Linked DNA regions of Caldimonas thermodepolymerans. The protein of the gene in region 1 interacts with the protein of each later gene in a pairwise test. Links are inferred from orthologs where the notes say so. Each region holds a gene or a part of one and is shown in the gene's direction. Other genes may lie near its edges.

What was found.
Region 2: the proteins of uvrB (region 1) and uvrA interact in binary tests that used the Escherichia coli proteins (3 or more experiments, as listed by UniProt). The link is inferred for Caldimonas thermodepolymerans from one-to-one orthologs.

Annotation. Positions count from the first base shown.
Region 1 is NZ_CP064338.1:1,487,616-1,496,246, forward strand. What follows is about bases 2,743-5,664. They hold uvrB (excinuclease ABC subunit UvrB), read left to right. Parts: upstream 2,743-3,120; coding sequence 3,121-5,208; downstream 5,209-5,664. Other genes in these bases: IS481_RS07135 (amino acid aminotransferase), read right to left, coding at 2,743-3,005; IS481_RS07145 (low molecular weight protein-tyrosine-phosphatase), read left to right, coding at 5,419-5,664. Also shown: electron transport complex subunit RsxB, read right to left, coding at 1-257; IS481_RS07130 (polyhydroxyalkanoate depolymerase), read right to left, coding at 319-1,560; more of IS481_RS07135, read right to left, coding at 1,806-2,742; more of IS481_RS07145, read left to right, coding at 5,665-5,934; Fe-S cluster assembly transcriptional regulator IscR, read left to right, coding at 6,071-6,601; IS481_RS07155 (IscS subfamily cysteine desulfurase), read left to right, coding at 6,692-7,912; Fe-S cluster assembly scaffold IscU, read left to right, coding at 7,936-8,325; iron-sulfur cluster assembly protein IscA, read left to right, coding at 8,343-8,631. UniProt on the Escherichia coli protein: The UvrABC repair system catalyzes the recognition and processing of DNA lesions. A damage recognition complex composed of 2 UvrA and 2 UvrB subunits scans DNA for abnormalities.
Region 2 is NZ_CP064338.1:253,592-259,661, forward strand. What follows is about bases 1,273-4,718. They hold uvrA (excinuclease ABC subunit UvrA), read left to right. Parts: upstream 1,273-1,596; coding sequence 1,597-4,518; downstream 4,519-4,718. Other genes in these bases: IS481_RS01265 (hypothetical protein), read right to left, coding at 1,273-1,501; IS481_RS01275 (2-hydroxychromene-2-carboxylate isomerase), read left to right, coding at 4,631-4,718. Outside these bases: IS481_RS01255 (hypothetical protein), read right to left, coding at 1-34; IS481_RS01260 (hypothetical protein), read right to left, coding at 224-886; more of IS481_RS01265, read right to left, coding at 1,094-1,272; more of IS481_RS01275, read left to right, coding at 4,719-5,236; IS481_RS01280 (nucleotide sugar dehydrogenase), read right to left, coding at 5,309-6,070. UniProt on the Escherichia coli protein: The UvrABC repair system catalyzes the recognition and processing of DNA lesions. UvrA is an ATPase and a DNA-binding protein. A damage recognition complex composed of 2 UvrA and 2 UvrB subunits scans DNA for abnormalities.

The DNA of each region.
Region 1 (8,631 bases):
CAGGCCTCGTCGATCACCGCCAGCTTGCGCGGGCCTTCCTGCCCGCATTCCGGGTCGAGGTCCGCGACGGGGCGCCCCGTCAGTGCCGCGAGCCGGGCGATGCCTTCCGCGCCGCCGGGCGGGCAGCGGTTGATCGCCGCCTGCCCCTGTGCGATGGCTTCGGCGTAGCTGCGGCAGTCGGGGTAGCCGCAGCGGGTGCACTGCGTCTGGGGCAGCAGGGCGTCGATCGCGTCGACACTGACGGGAGGCTGGGACATCGGGAGGTTCTGAAACGACAAAGGCGCCACGACGGGCGCCAATGTACCGCGTCCGGGCCGCTCACCTGTCGTGTCGGGCGATGAAGTCGCGCACCACGGGGTAGACCTTCTCGCGCCAGCGCCGGCCGGAGAAGATGCCGTAGTGGCCGGCGCCTTCGACCACGTAGTGCGGCTGCTCCTTCTTCGGGATGCCGGTGCACAGGTCGTGCGCCGCGCGCGTCTGCCCCGCGCCGGAGATGTCGTCCAGCTCGCCCTCGATGGTCAGCAGCGCGGTGGCCTTGATGTCCTGGGGGCGCACCAGCTCGCCGCGCACGCGCCAGGTGCCGTTGACCAGCGCGAAGTCCTGGAACACCGTCTTGATGGTGTCGAGGTAGTACTCGGCCGGCATGTCGAGCACCGCGTTGTACTCGTCGTAGAACCTGCGGTGGGCCTCGGCGCTGTCGCCGTCGCCGCGCACCAGGTCGAGGAAATAGTCGTAGTGCGAGCTGACGTGCCGGTCCGGGTTCATCGCGACGAACCCGGTGTACTGCAGGAAGCCCGGGTAGACGCGCCGGCCGGCACCGGGGTAGTTCGGCGGCACCCGGTAGATCACGTTGTTCTCGAACCACTCGTAGCTGCGCGTCGTGGCCAGGTTGTTGACCGCGGTCGGGCTCCTGCGGGCGTCGATCGGCCCGCCCATCATGGTCATCGAGCGGGGCGTCTGCTCGCCGCGCGTGGCCATCAGCGAGATCGCGGCCAGCACCGGCACGGTGGGCTGGCACACCGACATCACGTGCACGTGCGGGCCGATGTGGCGGATGAACTCCTGCACGTACTCCACGTAGTCATCCAGGTGGAAGGGGCCGACCTCCGCCGGCACCATGCGCGCGTCGATCCAGTCGGTGATGTAGACCTTGTGGTCGCGCAGCAGCATGCGCACCGTGTCGCGCAGCAGGGTCGCGTGGTGTCCCGATAGCGGCGCCACCACCAGCACGGTGGGCTGGTCCTTCATCTTGGGCAGCAGCTTCGGGTCGTCGGTGAAGCGCTTGAAGCGCAGCAGCCGGCAGAAGGGCTTCTCCAGTGCGACGCGTTCCTGCACCGCCACGTCCACGCCGTTGACCTGCACCGAGGTGATGTCGAACGGCGGCTTCTCGTACTCCTTGGCCAGCCGGTGCAGCAGGTCGAAGCCCGCGGCGATGCGCTCGGCCCCGAAGGCGTGCGTGAAGGGCGACAGGGGGTGGCTGTAGAGCTTGGCCGAGGCGCTGGCGAACTCCGAGAACGGCGTCAGCAGCGCGCGCTGGGTTTCGTAGATCTGGTACAGCATCGTCGGTCCCTTTCCAGCCCCAGGGCTGCAGCACGGATTCGGGCTCATGCAAGACGCATGCGCGGCCCGTGTGCATTTGTTGCAATGCACCATTCTATGGAGGCTGCGGCCCCCGTGCACTCCGGGTCGGGCGCAGAAACCCTCGATTCCGGGAATTTCCCAGGGGGGGGGGATGGTGGCGGAGCGTCCGGGCATGAAAAATGGGGCCGAAGCCCCATTTCCCGATCCGGTGCGGTGCGCCGTGCTCAGCAGACCTTGGCGATCGCCTGGGCGACGTAGTCCAGGTTCTTGCTGTTGAGCGCCGCCACGCAGATGCGGCCGGAATCCACGCCGTAGACGCCGAACTCGCTGCGCAGGCGCTGCATCTGCTCCTTGGTCAGGCCCGAGTAGCTGAACATGCCCTTCTGCTGGGTGATGAAGCCCATGTCCTGCTTGACGCCGGCGGCCTTCAGCTTCTCGACCAGCGCCGCACGCATCTGCTTGATGCGCTGGCGCATGCCGGCCAGTTCCTCCTCCCACAGCTGGCGCAGCTCGGGAGAGGTCAGCACGGTGGCGACCACCTGGGCACCGTGGGTCGGCGGGTTGGAGTAGTTGGTGCGGATCACGCGCTTGAGCTGGCTCAGCACGCGGTCGGCCTCTTCCTTGCTGGCTGCGACCACGCTCAGGGCGCCGACGCGCTCGCCGTACAGCGAGAAGCTCTTGGAGAACGAGGTCGAGACGAAGAAGTCCAGGCCGGCGTCCAGGAACAGGCCGATCACCGCGCCGTCTTCCGCGATGCCTTCGCCGAAGCCCTGGTAGGCCATGTCGAGGAAGGGCACCAGGTTGCGCGCCTTGATCGCCTCGACGACCTGCTTCCACTGCTCGGGGGTCAGGTCGTAGCCGGTGGGGTTGTGGCAGCAGGCGTGCAGCACGACGATGGTGCCGGCCGGCGCGGCGTTCAGCGCGGCCAGCATGCCTTCGAAGTTGATGCCGCGCTTGGCCGCGTCGTAGTAGGGGTAGGTGCCGACGGCAAAGCCCGCCGCCTCGAACAGCGCGCGGTGGTTTTCCCAGCTCGGGTCGCTGATCAGCACCTGCGCGCCGGGGTTGATCTTCTTGAGGAAGTCGGCCCCGACCTTCAGGCCGCCGGTGCCGCCCAGGCCCTGCACGGTGGCGATGCGGCCGCCCTTGACCGCCTCGCTGTCGGCGCCGAACACCAGGCCCTGCACGGCCTTGTCATAGGCGGCGATGCCGTCGATGGGCAGGTAGCCGCGCGCCTTGGGGGCCTCCAGCAGCTGCTTTTCGGCCGCGGCCACGCACTTGAGCAGCGGCAGCTTGCCGTTGTCGTCGTAATAGACGCCCACGCCCAGGTTCACCTTGTTGGGGTTGGGATCGGCGTTGAATTGTTCGTTCAGGCCCAGGATCGGGTCGCGAGGGGCCATTTCGACCGCGGCGAAAAGCGAGGCCATGGGTAGTCAGTCCTTGTCAGTGGAGTGGCGCGGGCAGTTGGGCTAATCTAGTCGGCTTCCCTTGCCGCCCGTGGGCAAGGGATAACCCGCATTTTAGGCGCATGCCCAGGACTCCATGACAGAAGCTCTGACGGAAGTCGTGTCACTGGACGAGAACAAGTTCGTCCGCTTCCCGGATTCACCGTTCCAGCTCTACCAGCCGTATCCGCCGGCCGGCGACCAGCCCACCGCGATCGAGCAGCTGGTCGAGGGGGTGCGCGACGGGCTGTCGTTCCAGACCCTGCTGGGCGTGACCGGCTCGGGCAAGACCTACACGATGGCCAACGTGATCGCCCGGCTGGGCCGTCCGGCCATCGTGTTCGCGCCGAACAAGACGCTCGCCGCGCAGCTGTACAGCGAGTTCCGCGAGTTCTTCCCGCGCAACGCGGTCGAGTACTTCGTCAGCTACTACGACTACTACCAGCCCGAGGCCTACGTCCCGCAGCGCGACCTGTTCATCGAGAAGGACAGCTCGATCAACGAGCACATCGAGCAGATGCGGCTGTCGGCGACCAAGAGCCTGCTGGAGCGCCGCGACGTGGTGATCGTGGCCACGGTCAGCGCGATCTACGGTATCGGCAAGCCCGAGGACTACACGCAGATGCGGCTGATCGTGCGCACCGGCGACCGCCTGGGGCAGCGCGACCTGATCGCCCAGCTGATCCGCATGCAGTACACCCGCAACGAGATGGACTTCGGACGCGGCACCTTCCGCGTGCGTGGCGACACCATCGACGTGTTCCCCGCCGAACACTCGGAGCTGGCGCTGCGCATCGAGCTGTTCGACGACGAGATCGAATCGCTGGCGCTGCTGGATCCGCTGACCGGGCGCATCGTGCAGAAGATCCCGCGCTTCGTGGTCTACCCGTCGAGCCACTACGTGACGCCGCGCGAGCAGGTGCTGCGCGCGATCGAGGGCATCAAGGAGGAGCTGCGCCAGCGCCTGGACGAGCTGGTCAAGGCCGGCAAGCTGGTCGAGGCGCAGCGTCTGGAGCAGCGCACCCGCTTCGACCTGGAGATGCTGCAGGAGGTGGGGCACTGCAAGGGCATCGAGAACTACTCCCGGCACCTCTCGGGTGCCAAGCCTGGCGAGCCGCCGCCGACCCTGGTGGACTACCTGCCGCCCGACGCGCTGATGTTCCTCGACGAAAGCCACGTGCTGATCGGCCAGCTGGGCGGCATGTACAACGGCGACCGGGCGCGCAAGGAGGTGCTGGTCGAGTACGGCTTCCGCCTGCCGTCGGCGCTGGACAACCGGCCGCTGAAGTTCGAGGAGTTCGAGCGCAAGATGCGCCAGGCAGTGTTCGTCTCCGCGACCCCGGGCGACTACGAGAAGCTGCACGCCGGGCAGGTGGTCGAGCAGGTGGTGCGCCCCACCGGCCTGGTCGACCCGGTGGTCGAGGTGCGCCCGGCCACTCACCAGGTGGACGACGTGCTGCAGGAGATCCGCGAGCGGGTCGAGGCCAACGAGCGGGTGCTGATCACCACGCTGACCAAGCGCATGGCCGAGCAGCTGACCGACTACCTGGCCGACAACGGGGTCAAGGTGCGCTACCTGCACTCGGACATCGACACCGTCGAGCGTGTCGAGATCATCCGCGACCTGCGCCTGGGCACCTTCGACGTGCTGGTGGGCATCAACCTGCTGCGCGAGGGCCTGGACATCCCCGAGGTCTCGCTGGTGGCCATCCTGGACGCCGACAAGGAAGGCTTTCTGCGCGCCGAGCGCTCGCTGATCCAGACCATCGGCCGGGCCGCGCGCAACGCCAACGGCAAGGCCATCCTGTACGCCGACCGCATCACCGACTCGATGCGCCGCGCGATCGAGGAGACCGAGCGCCGCCGCGCCAAGCAGCTGGCCTACAACCAGGCGCACGGCATCACCCCGCGCACCGTGCAGAAGCAGGTCAAGGAGCTGATCGACGGCGTCTACTCGCAGGACGCGTCCCGCGGAGCGGCCCGGGCGGCCGAGGAGGTGGCGCGGGTCGAGGCGCTGTCCGAGAAGGACCTGGGCAAGCGCGTCAAGCAGCTCGAGAAGCAGATGCTCGAGTACGCGCGCAACCTGGAGTTCGAGAAGGCCGCCCGCGTGCGCGACCAGCTGGCCATGCTCAAGCAGCAGGCCTTCGGTGCGGGCGGCGGGGACAACGTCGCCGCCGCCGGTTGAGGCCGCCCCGCTCCGGCGCGGCCCCGCACCTGCCGGGCGCAGCGGCTGGCCCCTTGAACTCTGGCGTGGTTGCCTTACCTTGAAGGGTTGGACCGTCACGCGGTTCGCAGCCGCGCAGACCGGGGACGCCGATGAGGGCACCGCAGACGACCACGTCGGATTTGGCCCGTACGCCTGGCGCAGGGCGCCGGCAGCCTAGACTTGTGCCCCATGAAGTTGTTCAAGCCGTCTTCCCGCGTTTCCGTCCTGTTTGTCTGCATGGGCAACATCTGCCGCTCGCCGACCGCCGAAGGGGTGTTCCGGCGCCTGGTCGAGCAGGCAGGCCTGCGGTCGCAGGTGCTGGTCGATTCGGCCGGCACGCACGACTACCACGTCGGCGAGCCGCCGGACGAGCGGGCCCAGCAGCATGCGGCCCGGCGCGGGTACGACCTGCGCGGGCTGCGGGCCCGGCAGGTCTGCGCCCGGGACTTCGAACGCTTCGACCTGCTGCTGGCCATGGACTGGGCCAACCTGGCCGTCCTCGAAGCGGCCTGCCCGCCCGAGCACCGCCACAAGCTGCGCCGCCTGATGGAGTTCGCCACGCGGCACCGGCACGACGTGGTGCCCGACCCCTACTACGGGGGGCCGCAGGGCTTCGAGACGGTGCTGGACTACCTCGAGGACGCCTGTGCCGGGCTGCTGACCCACCTGCTGGAACGCCGCGTGCTGGTCTCAGGAACTTCCTGACCAAAACTTGACCAAAAAACTAGGCTTCAGGTAAAATTCGAGTAAATCAGTCGGAAACAACCGAGGGTTCACCCGGGCCACAAGCTGTTTGGGTTCAACACTTCAGCGCGCAGCTGAAAGCTTTAAGGAGCTTGCCATGCGTCTCACCACCAAAGGCCGCTTTGCCGTCACCGCCATGATCGATCTAGCCCTGCGGGAGCATCAGGGGCCGGTGGCGCTGGCCGCGATCAGCCAGCGGCAACAGATTTCGCTGTCCTATCTCGAGCAGCTGTTCGGGAAGCTGCGTCGGCACGAGCTGGTGGAGAGCACCCGAGGTCCTGGCGGCGGGTATTCGCTGGGCCGCAAGGCCGAGGAGATCACCGTGGCCGACATCATCGTGGCGGTGGACGAGCCGATCGACGCCACCGGCTGCGGCGGCAAGGAAAACTGCATGAGCGACCAGGGTCGTTGCATGACGCACGACCTGTGGGCGAGCCTGAATGCCAAGATGATCGAGTACCTGGACTCCATCACGCTGAAGAAGCTGGTGGAGGACCAGCTGGCCCGCGGCATCTCGATCGAGGAGCAGCCGGTCAAGCGCGCGATTTCCAGCCAGCCGGTGGTCAAGCCGATCAAGGTCAACGCGCCGAACTCGGTGTTCGCGCTCGGCAACGCATTTTCCAAGTAAGGGCTCGCGGCGGTGCGATCCGCCGCGTGCCGTTTTCGGGTTTTCTGCTTTTCTGCCAGCCGGGGCCGCAAGGCTCCTGACGCAAGCAACATGGACATGACGCCTCACTTCCCCATCTACATGGACTACGGCGCCACCACGCCGGTCGATCCGCGCGTGGTCGACGCCATGATTCCCTGGTTGCGCGAGCATTTTGGCAACCCGGCCTCGCGCAGCCACGCCTGGGGATGGGAGGCGGAGGAAGCCGTCGAGAAGGCGCGTGCGCAGGTCGCCGACCTGATCGGCGCCGACCCGCGCGAGATCATCTGGACGTCCGGCGCCACCGAATCCGACAACCTGGCCCTGAAGGGGGCGGCGCACTTCTACAAGGGCAAGGGCAAGCACATCATCACGGTCAAGACCGAGCACAAGGCGGTGCTGGACACCTGCCGCGAGCTCGAGCGCCAGGGCTTCGAGGTCACCTACCTCGACGTCCAGGAAGACGGCCTGCTCGACCTCGACCGCTTCCGGGACGCGCTGCGCCCGGACACCATCCTGGTGTCGGTGATGTTCGTCAACAACGAGATCGGCGTGATCCAGGACATCGCGACGATCGGGGCGATGTGCCGCGAGCGCGGGATCATCTTCCACGTCGATGCGGCGCAGGCCACCGGCAAGGTCGAGATCGACCTGTCGAAGCTGCCGGTCGACCTGATGAGCCTGGCCTCGCACAAGACCTACGGCCCGAAGGGCATCGGCGCGCTGTACGTGCGCCGCAAGCCGCGCGTGCGCCTGGAACCGCAGATGCACGGCGGCGGCCACGAGCGCGGCCTGCGCTCGGGCACGCTGCCGACGCACCAGATCGTCGGCATGGGCGAGGCCTATCGCATCGCCAAGGAAGAGATGCACACCGAGCTGGAGCGCATCCGCGGCCTGCAGCGCCGCCTGCTGGACGGCATCATGGGCATCGAGCAGGTGTTCATCAACGGCAGCCTGGAACACCGCGTGCCGCACAACGTCAACGCGTCCTTCAACTTCGTCGAAGGCGAGTCCCTCATCATGGGCATCAAGGGCATCGCCGTCTCGTCCGGTTCGGCCTGTACCTCGGCCAGCCTGGAGCCCAGCTACGTGCTGCGCGCGCTCGGCCGCAGCGACGAACTGGCGCACTCGTCGCTGCGCATGACCATCGGCCGCTTCACGACCGCAGAGGAGATCGACTACGCCGTTGCCACGCTGAAGGACCGTGTTGCCAAGCTGCGCGAGCTCTCCCCGCTGTGGGAGATGTACAAGGACGGCATCGACCTGAACGCCATCCAGTGGACCGCGCACTGATCAAGCAGTAGTAGGAGATTGACATGGCATACAGCGAGAAGGTGATCGACCACTACGAGAACCCCCGCAACGTCGGTTCGTTCGACAAGAGCGACGACACCGTCGGGACCGGCATGGTGGGCGCGCCTGCGTGCGGCGACGTGATGAAGCTGCAGATCAAGGTGAATCCCGAGACCGGCGTCATCGAGGACGCCCGCTTCAAGACCTACGGTTGCGGGTCGGCGATCGCCTCCAGCTCCCTGGTGACCGAATGGGTCAAGGGCAAGACGCTGGACGAGGCGATGCAGATCAAGAACACGCAGATCGCCGAAGAGCTGGCCCTGCCGCCGGTGAAGATCCACTGCTCGATCCTGGCAGAGGACGCCATCAAGGCGGCCGTGCAGGACTACAAGGCCAAGAAGGCGGTCGCTTGATGAACGGGTCGGACGCCATGGCGGTGACATTGACCGAAGCGGCAGCGCGACATGTGCAGAAGTACCTCGCCAAGCGAGGCAGGGGCATCGGCGTGCGTCTGGGCGTGAAGACCACCGGCTGTTCCGGCCTGGCCTACAAGCTCGAGTACGCCGACGCCGTGGCGCCCGAGGACCATGTCTTCGAGGGCCACGGGGTCAAGGTGCTGGTCGATCCCAAGAGCCTGCCGTACCTCGACGGCACCGAACTCGATTTCGTGCGCGAAGGGCTGAACGAGGGCTTCCGCTTCAACAACCCCAACGAGAAGG
Region 2 (6,070 bases), 1.2 Mb from region 1 along the record:
CGGCGGCCAGCGGGGGCGGGAGGTCGTTCCACATGCGACGGATTGTCCCACCCTCGGGCCCGGCTCCTTCTCCACCCTCGTGGTCGTTCCACATGCGACGGATTGTCCACGCCCCGGCATGGCCCTGGCGCGCCCGGGGCCCTGGCCGCCGGCCGGAACGACACCGGGCCCGGGTGGCGTGAACCCGGCCCCGTGCAGGCGCGCGCGGGCGCTGCGCGGGAGATCAGAAGCGGTAGCTGACGCCGATGCTCAGCTGCGGCACGAAGCGGACCTTGCCGACCCCGTCGCGCAGCTCGTCCAGTTCCTTGCGGAAGTCTTCCTGCGCCGCGGGGTTGTCCAGCGTCGGGCCGGTGGCCTTGCCGCGCACCTTGGCCTTGCCGATCGAGGCGCCCAGGTCGGCCACGAAGCCCCAGCCGGTGCCTTGCGGCTGGTGGCCCCAGCCGATGCCGATGTACGGCGTGACGGTCGGAAACTTGACGCGCACGTCCAGGCGGTCGTCGGCCGACAGCACGTAGTCGGTGTCGCCGATGTGCACGGTCTGGCCGCTGCCCTGGGCGCGCAGGTTGATGCGCATGTCGTTGATGGTGATGCCGCCGGTCAGGCGGAAGCCGCCCGAGCCGAACACGAACCAGTCGGCGAACAGGCCGGCGCGGTTCAGGCGCGCCTTGCCGTCGTACTCGATGCCTTCCTCGCGTCCGTCGGCGCTGATCGAGCCGATGCTGGCCACGTCGGCACGCAGCGTCAGGCGGTCGTTGACCGCGTGGGCATAGCCGATCATCAGGCCGGGCAGGCCGATGTTGCCGTACACCTCACCGGCATGGGAGGCCGTGCTGAACGCCAGGGCGGCGGCCGCCAGGGCCGGGGACAGGACAGTGCGGACGGGCATGGAGGGCTCCGAAAGGCAGGACGAGTTTGTGAATAACGAAACAAAATGTGTCAGAACTTTACAGAGTCCACCGCACTGGCCGCGAGGAAGAAATGAACATTCCCGTGCAGGTGTTGTACGCGGCCGACAGGGGGCGGCCGCGAGGCCTGGGGGCGAATCACGGCGGGGCGGGCGCCGGCGGGCGCACCCGCGCGGGGCGGTGCCGGCTTACGGCTGCACCGTCACGGTGACCGTCGGGCTCTGGCCGCGGTTGCCCCATTCGTCCCAGGCGCGGGCCTGGTACCGCACCGCGGTGGGCTCGGTCACGGTCGGCGCGCGCACGGTCAGGCGAAACGGCCGGTCGAGGTCCGAGCCAAGCAGCACGCGCGCGCCGTTGTCGTCGACCCGGTAGAAGCGCACCTCGACCACGCTGCCGACGCCGCCGCTGGCGCCGGCCTGCAGCTCCAGCGTCTCGCCGGAGCGCACCACCTCGGGCTGCGCGGCGAGCTCGACGTCGGGCTCGTCGTCGCCACCGATGCTCCAGTAGACGCCCCCGCCGCAGCCGGCGAGGATGAGGGCGGCGGCCAGGGCCGCGGCGTGCATGCGACTTGCAGGGAAACGGCGGTCGGTGCGCATGCCCGCGATGCTACGCGGTTCTGCCGCGCTGGATGCGCGCCGGCCATCATCACTATGATGGTGGGTTTTCCCGTTCGATCCCAGGCCGTTCCCGCATGTCCGCGCGACCTACCCCCGACCTGCCGTCCCTCGCCGCCTCGCAGCCCGTGCAGCCCGAGAGCCCGCAGATCCGCGTGCGCGGCGCGCGCACCCACAACCTGAAGAACATCGACATCGACATCCCGCGCCACCAGCTGGTGGTGATCACCGGGCTGTCCGGCTCGGGCAAGTCGTCGCTGGCCTTCGACACGCTCTATGCCGAGGGGCAGAGGCGCTACGTCGAAAGCCTGTCGGCCTACGCGCGGCAGTTCCTCGAGCTGATGGACAAGCCGGACGTGGACGTCATCGAGGGCCTGAGCCCGGCGATCTCGATCGAGCAGAAGGCCACCAGCCACAACCCGCGCTCCACCGTTGGCACGGTCACCGAGATCCACGACTACCTGCGCCTGCTGTACGCGCGCGCCGGCACCCCGTTCTGCCCCGAGCACGACCTGCCGCTGGAAGCGCAGAGCGTCAGCCAGATGGTCGACGCGGTGCTGGCCCTGCCGGCCGAGACGCGGCTGATGATCCTCGCGCCCGTGGTGCGCGACCGCAAGGGCGAGCACGTCGAGCTGTTCCACGACATGCAGGCCAAGGGCTACGTGCGCTTCCGCATCGACGGCACGGTCTACGAGGCGGCCGACGTGCCCGCGCTGAAGAAGACCGAGAAGCACGACATCGACGTGGTGGTCGACCGCCTCAAGGTGCGCCCGGACATGCAGCAGCGCCTGGCCGAGAGCTTCGAGGCGGCGCTGCGCATCGCCGACGGGCGCGCGATCGCGCTGGAGATGGACAGCGGGCGCGAGCACCTGTTCTCCAGCAAGTTCGCCTGTCCGGCGTGCACCTACTCGCTGGCCGAGCTGGAGCCGCGCCTGTTCTCGTTCAACTCGCCGGTGGGCGCCTGCCCGGCCTGTGACGGCCTGGGCGAGGTGACGGTGTTCGACCCCGAGCGCGTGGTCGCCTTCCCGTCGCTGAGCCTGGCCAGCGGCGCGGTCAAGGGCTGGGACCGCCGCAACGCCTACACCTTCTCGATGCTCGAGAGCGTCGCGCGCCACTACGGCTTCGACATCGACCTGCCGTTCGAGGAACTGCCCGAGCAGGCCCGGCAGGTGCTGCTGTACGGCTCCGGCAGCGAGGAGATCGAGTTCGTCTACCAGGCCGAGGGCACCGGCGGGCGCAAGCGCACCGTCAAGCGCTGGCACCCCTTCGAGGGCATCATCCCCAACTTCGAGCGGCGCTTCCGCGAGACCGACTCGGTCGCGGTGCGCGAGGAGCTGGCGCGCTACCAGGCCGCGCGCCCCTGCCCGGAATGCCAGGGCACGCGGCTGCGCCGCGAGGCCCGCTTCGTGAAGCTGGTCGACGGCGACACCCAGCAGGGCACGCCGATCTACGAGATCTCGCGCGCGACCCTGCGCGAGGCGCAGCGCTACTTCGAGCAGCTGCAGCTCAGGGGCGCCAAGGCCGAGATCGCCGACAAGGTGGTGCGCGAGATCCGCGCGCGGCTGAGCTTCCTGAACAACGTCGGGCTCGACTACCTGAGCCTGGACCGCAGCGCCGACACGCTCTCGGGCGGCGAGGCGCAGCGCATCCGGCTGGCCAGCCAGATCGGCTCGGGCCTGACCGGCGTGATGTACGTGCTGGACGAACCCAGCATCGGCCTGCACCAGCGCGACAACGACCGCCTGATCGGCACGCTCAAGCACCTGCGCAACCTGGGCAACTCGGTGCTGGTGGTCGAGCACGACGAGGACATGATCCGTGCCGCCGACCACGTGATCGACATGGGCCCGGGCGCCGGCGCGCACGGCGGCCAGGTGGTCGCGCAGGGCACGCCGGACGAGATCGCGCGCAACGAGGCGTCGCTCACGGGCCGCTACCTCGCGCGCACGCTGAAGATCGCCGTGCCCGGGAAGCGGCACCGCCTGCAGGACACCACCGACCCGCGCACGCTGAAGATCGTCAACGCGCGCGGCAACAACCTCAAGGGCGTCACGGTCGAGATCCCCGTCGGCCTGTTCACCTGCGTGACGGGCGTCTCGGGCTCGGGCAAGTCCACGCTGGTCAACGACACGCTCTACGCGGCGGTGGCGCGCAAGCTCTACCAGAGCCACCTCGAGCCCGCGCCGCACGACGACATCGAGGGACTGGACGCCTTCGACAAGGTCATCAACGTCGACCAGTCACCCATCGGCCGCACGCCGCGCTCCAACCCGGCCACCTACACGGGGCTGTTCACGCCGATCCGCGAGCTGTTTGCCGAGGTGCCCACCGCGCGCGAGCGCGGCTACGGCGCCGGGCGCTTCAGCTTCAACGTCGCGGGCGGCCGCTGCGAGGCCTGCCAGGGCGACGGCGTGCTCAAGGTCGAGATGCACTTCCTGCCCGACGTCTACGTGCCCTGCGACGTCTGCCACGGCAAGCGCTACAACCGCGAGACGCTGGAGGTGCTGTACAAGGGCAAGAACATCAGCGAAGTGCTCGACATGACGGTCGAGGACGCGCGCGAGTTCTTCAGTGCCGTGCCGGCGATCGCGCGCAAGCTGCAGACGCTGATCGACGTGGGCCTGGGCTACATCCGCCTGGGCCAGAGCGCGACCACGCTCTCGGGCGGCGAGGCGCAGCGGGTGAAGCTGGCGCTGGAGCTGTCCAAGCGCGACACCGGCCGCACGCTGTACATCCTCGACGAGCCCACCACCGGCCTGCATTTCCACGACATCGAGCTGCTGCTGCGCGTGCTGCACCAGCTGCGCGACCACGGCAACACCATCGTCGTGATCGAGCACAACCTGGACGTCATCAAGACCGCCGACTGGATCGTCGACATGGGCCCCGAGGGCGGCGCGGGCGGCGGCACGGTGGTGGTCACCGGCACGCCGGAAGAGGTCGCCGCCTGCGAGCGCAGCTACACCGGCCGCTACCTGCGCCCGCTGCTGCAGGAGTGAGCTGCCCGTCCCGGGCAAGCGGGTTTTCCCGGGGGGCCCGGGCAATCCGGCCGCGCCGGCAAGGCGCGCGCAACGGGGCTAGACTGCGCCGCAGCAAGAAGGGAGCCTGCCTGTGAGCCTTGCAGTCGATTACTACTTTGCGCCGCAGTCGCCGTATGCCTACCTGGGCCACGAGCGCTTCTGGAACCTGGTCCGCAAGTACGGCGCGACGCTGCGCGTGCGTCCGGTGGACCTCGGGGGCAAGGTGTTTCCGGTCTCCGGCGGCGTGCCGCTGAACAAGCGCGCGCCGCAGCGCCAGGCCTACCGGCTGCTCGAGCTGCGCCGCTTCGGCGAATATCTCGGCCTGCCGATCAACGTCGAGCCGCGCTTCTTCCCGGTCAACGGCGACGACGCGGCCAAGCTCATCATCGCGGTGGACATGAAGGACGGCACCGAGGCCGCGATGAAGATCGCCGGCGCCGTCATGCGCGCCGTGTGGGTCGAGGAACGCAACATCGCCGACGAGGCGGTGCTGGTCGCGCTGCTGGCCGAGACCGGGCTGCCCGCCTCGCGCATCGAGGACGCGCACAGCCAGGCCGCGCACGAGCGCTACGAACTCGACACCGAACTGGCGATCGAGGCCGGCGTCTTCGGCGCGCCGACCTACGTCATCGAAGGCGAGCTGTTCTGGGGCCAGGACCGGCTGGACTTCGTCGAGCGGCGGCTGGCGAAGGGCTGAGCCTGCTGGGAACCGGCCGTCATCGCCGTCGAAAACCCCCGCCGGCCTGCAGCGCAGCGGCGACCGGAGGGTTCAGCTGTCCCTGCCGAACAGGTCCCGCGTGTAGACCTTGTCGGCCACGTCGTCCAGCTCGGGCGTGCGCCGGTTCGCCACGATCACGTCGGCGAGCTGCTTGAACTCGGCCAGGTCGCGGATGAGCCGTGAGCCGTCGAAGGCGTCTTCCTTCAAGACCGGTTCGTAAACGACCAGTTCCACGCCCCGGGCCTTCAGCCGCTTCATCACGCCCTGGATGCTGCTGGCGCGGAAGTTGTCGCTGCCTGCCTTCATGATCAGGCGGTAGATGCCCACGACCTTCGGTTGCCGGCGCAGCACGTCCTCGGCCACGAAGTCCATGCGCGTGGTGTTGGACTCCACGATGGCCCGGATCAGGTTCTGCGGGACGTCCTTGTAGTTGGCCAGCAGCTGCTTGGTGTCCTTGGGCAGGCAGTAGCCGCCGTAGCCGAACGAGGGGTTGTTGTAGTGGCCGCCGATGCGCGGGTCCAGGCAGACGCCCTCGATGATCTGGCGCGAGTCTAGCCCGTGGATGGCGGCGTAGGTGTCCAGCTCGTTGAAGTAGGCCACCCGCATCGCGAGGTAGGTGTTCGCGAACAGCTTGATCGCCTCGGCCTCGGTGTTGTCCGTCAGCAGGACGGGCACGTCCTTGCGCAGCGCGCCTTCGCGCAGCAGGTCGGCGAAGGCCTGCCCGCGCTCCGAACGCTCGCCCACCACGATGCGCGAGGGGTGCAGGTTGTCGTACAGCGCCTTGCCCTCGCGCAGGAATTCCGGCGAGAAGAT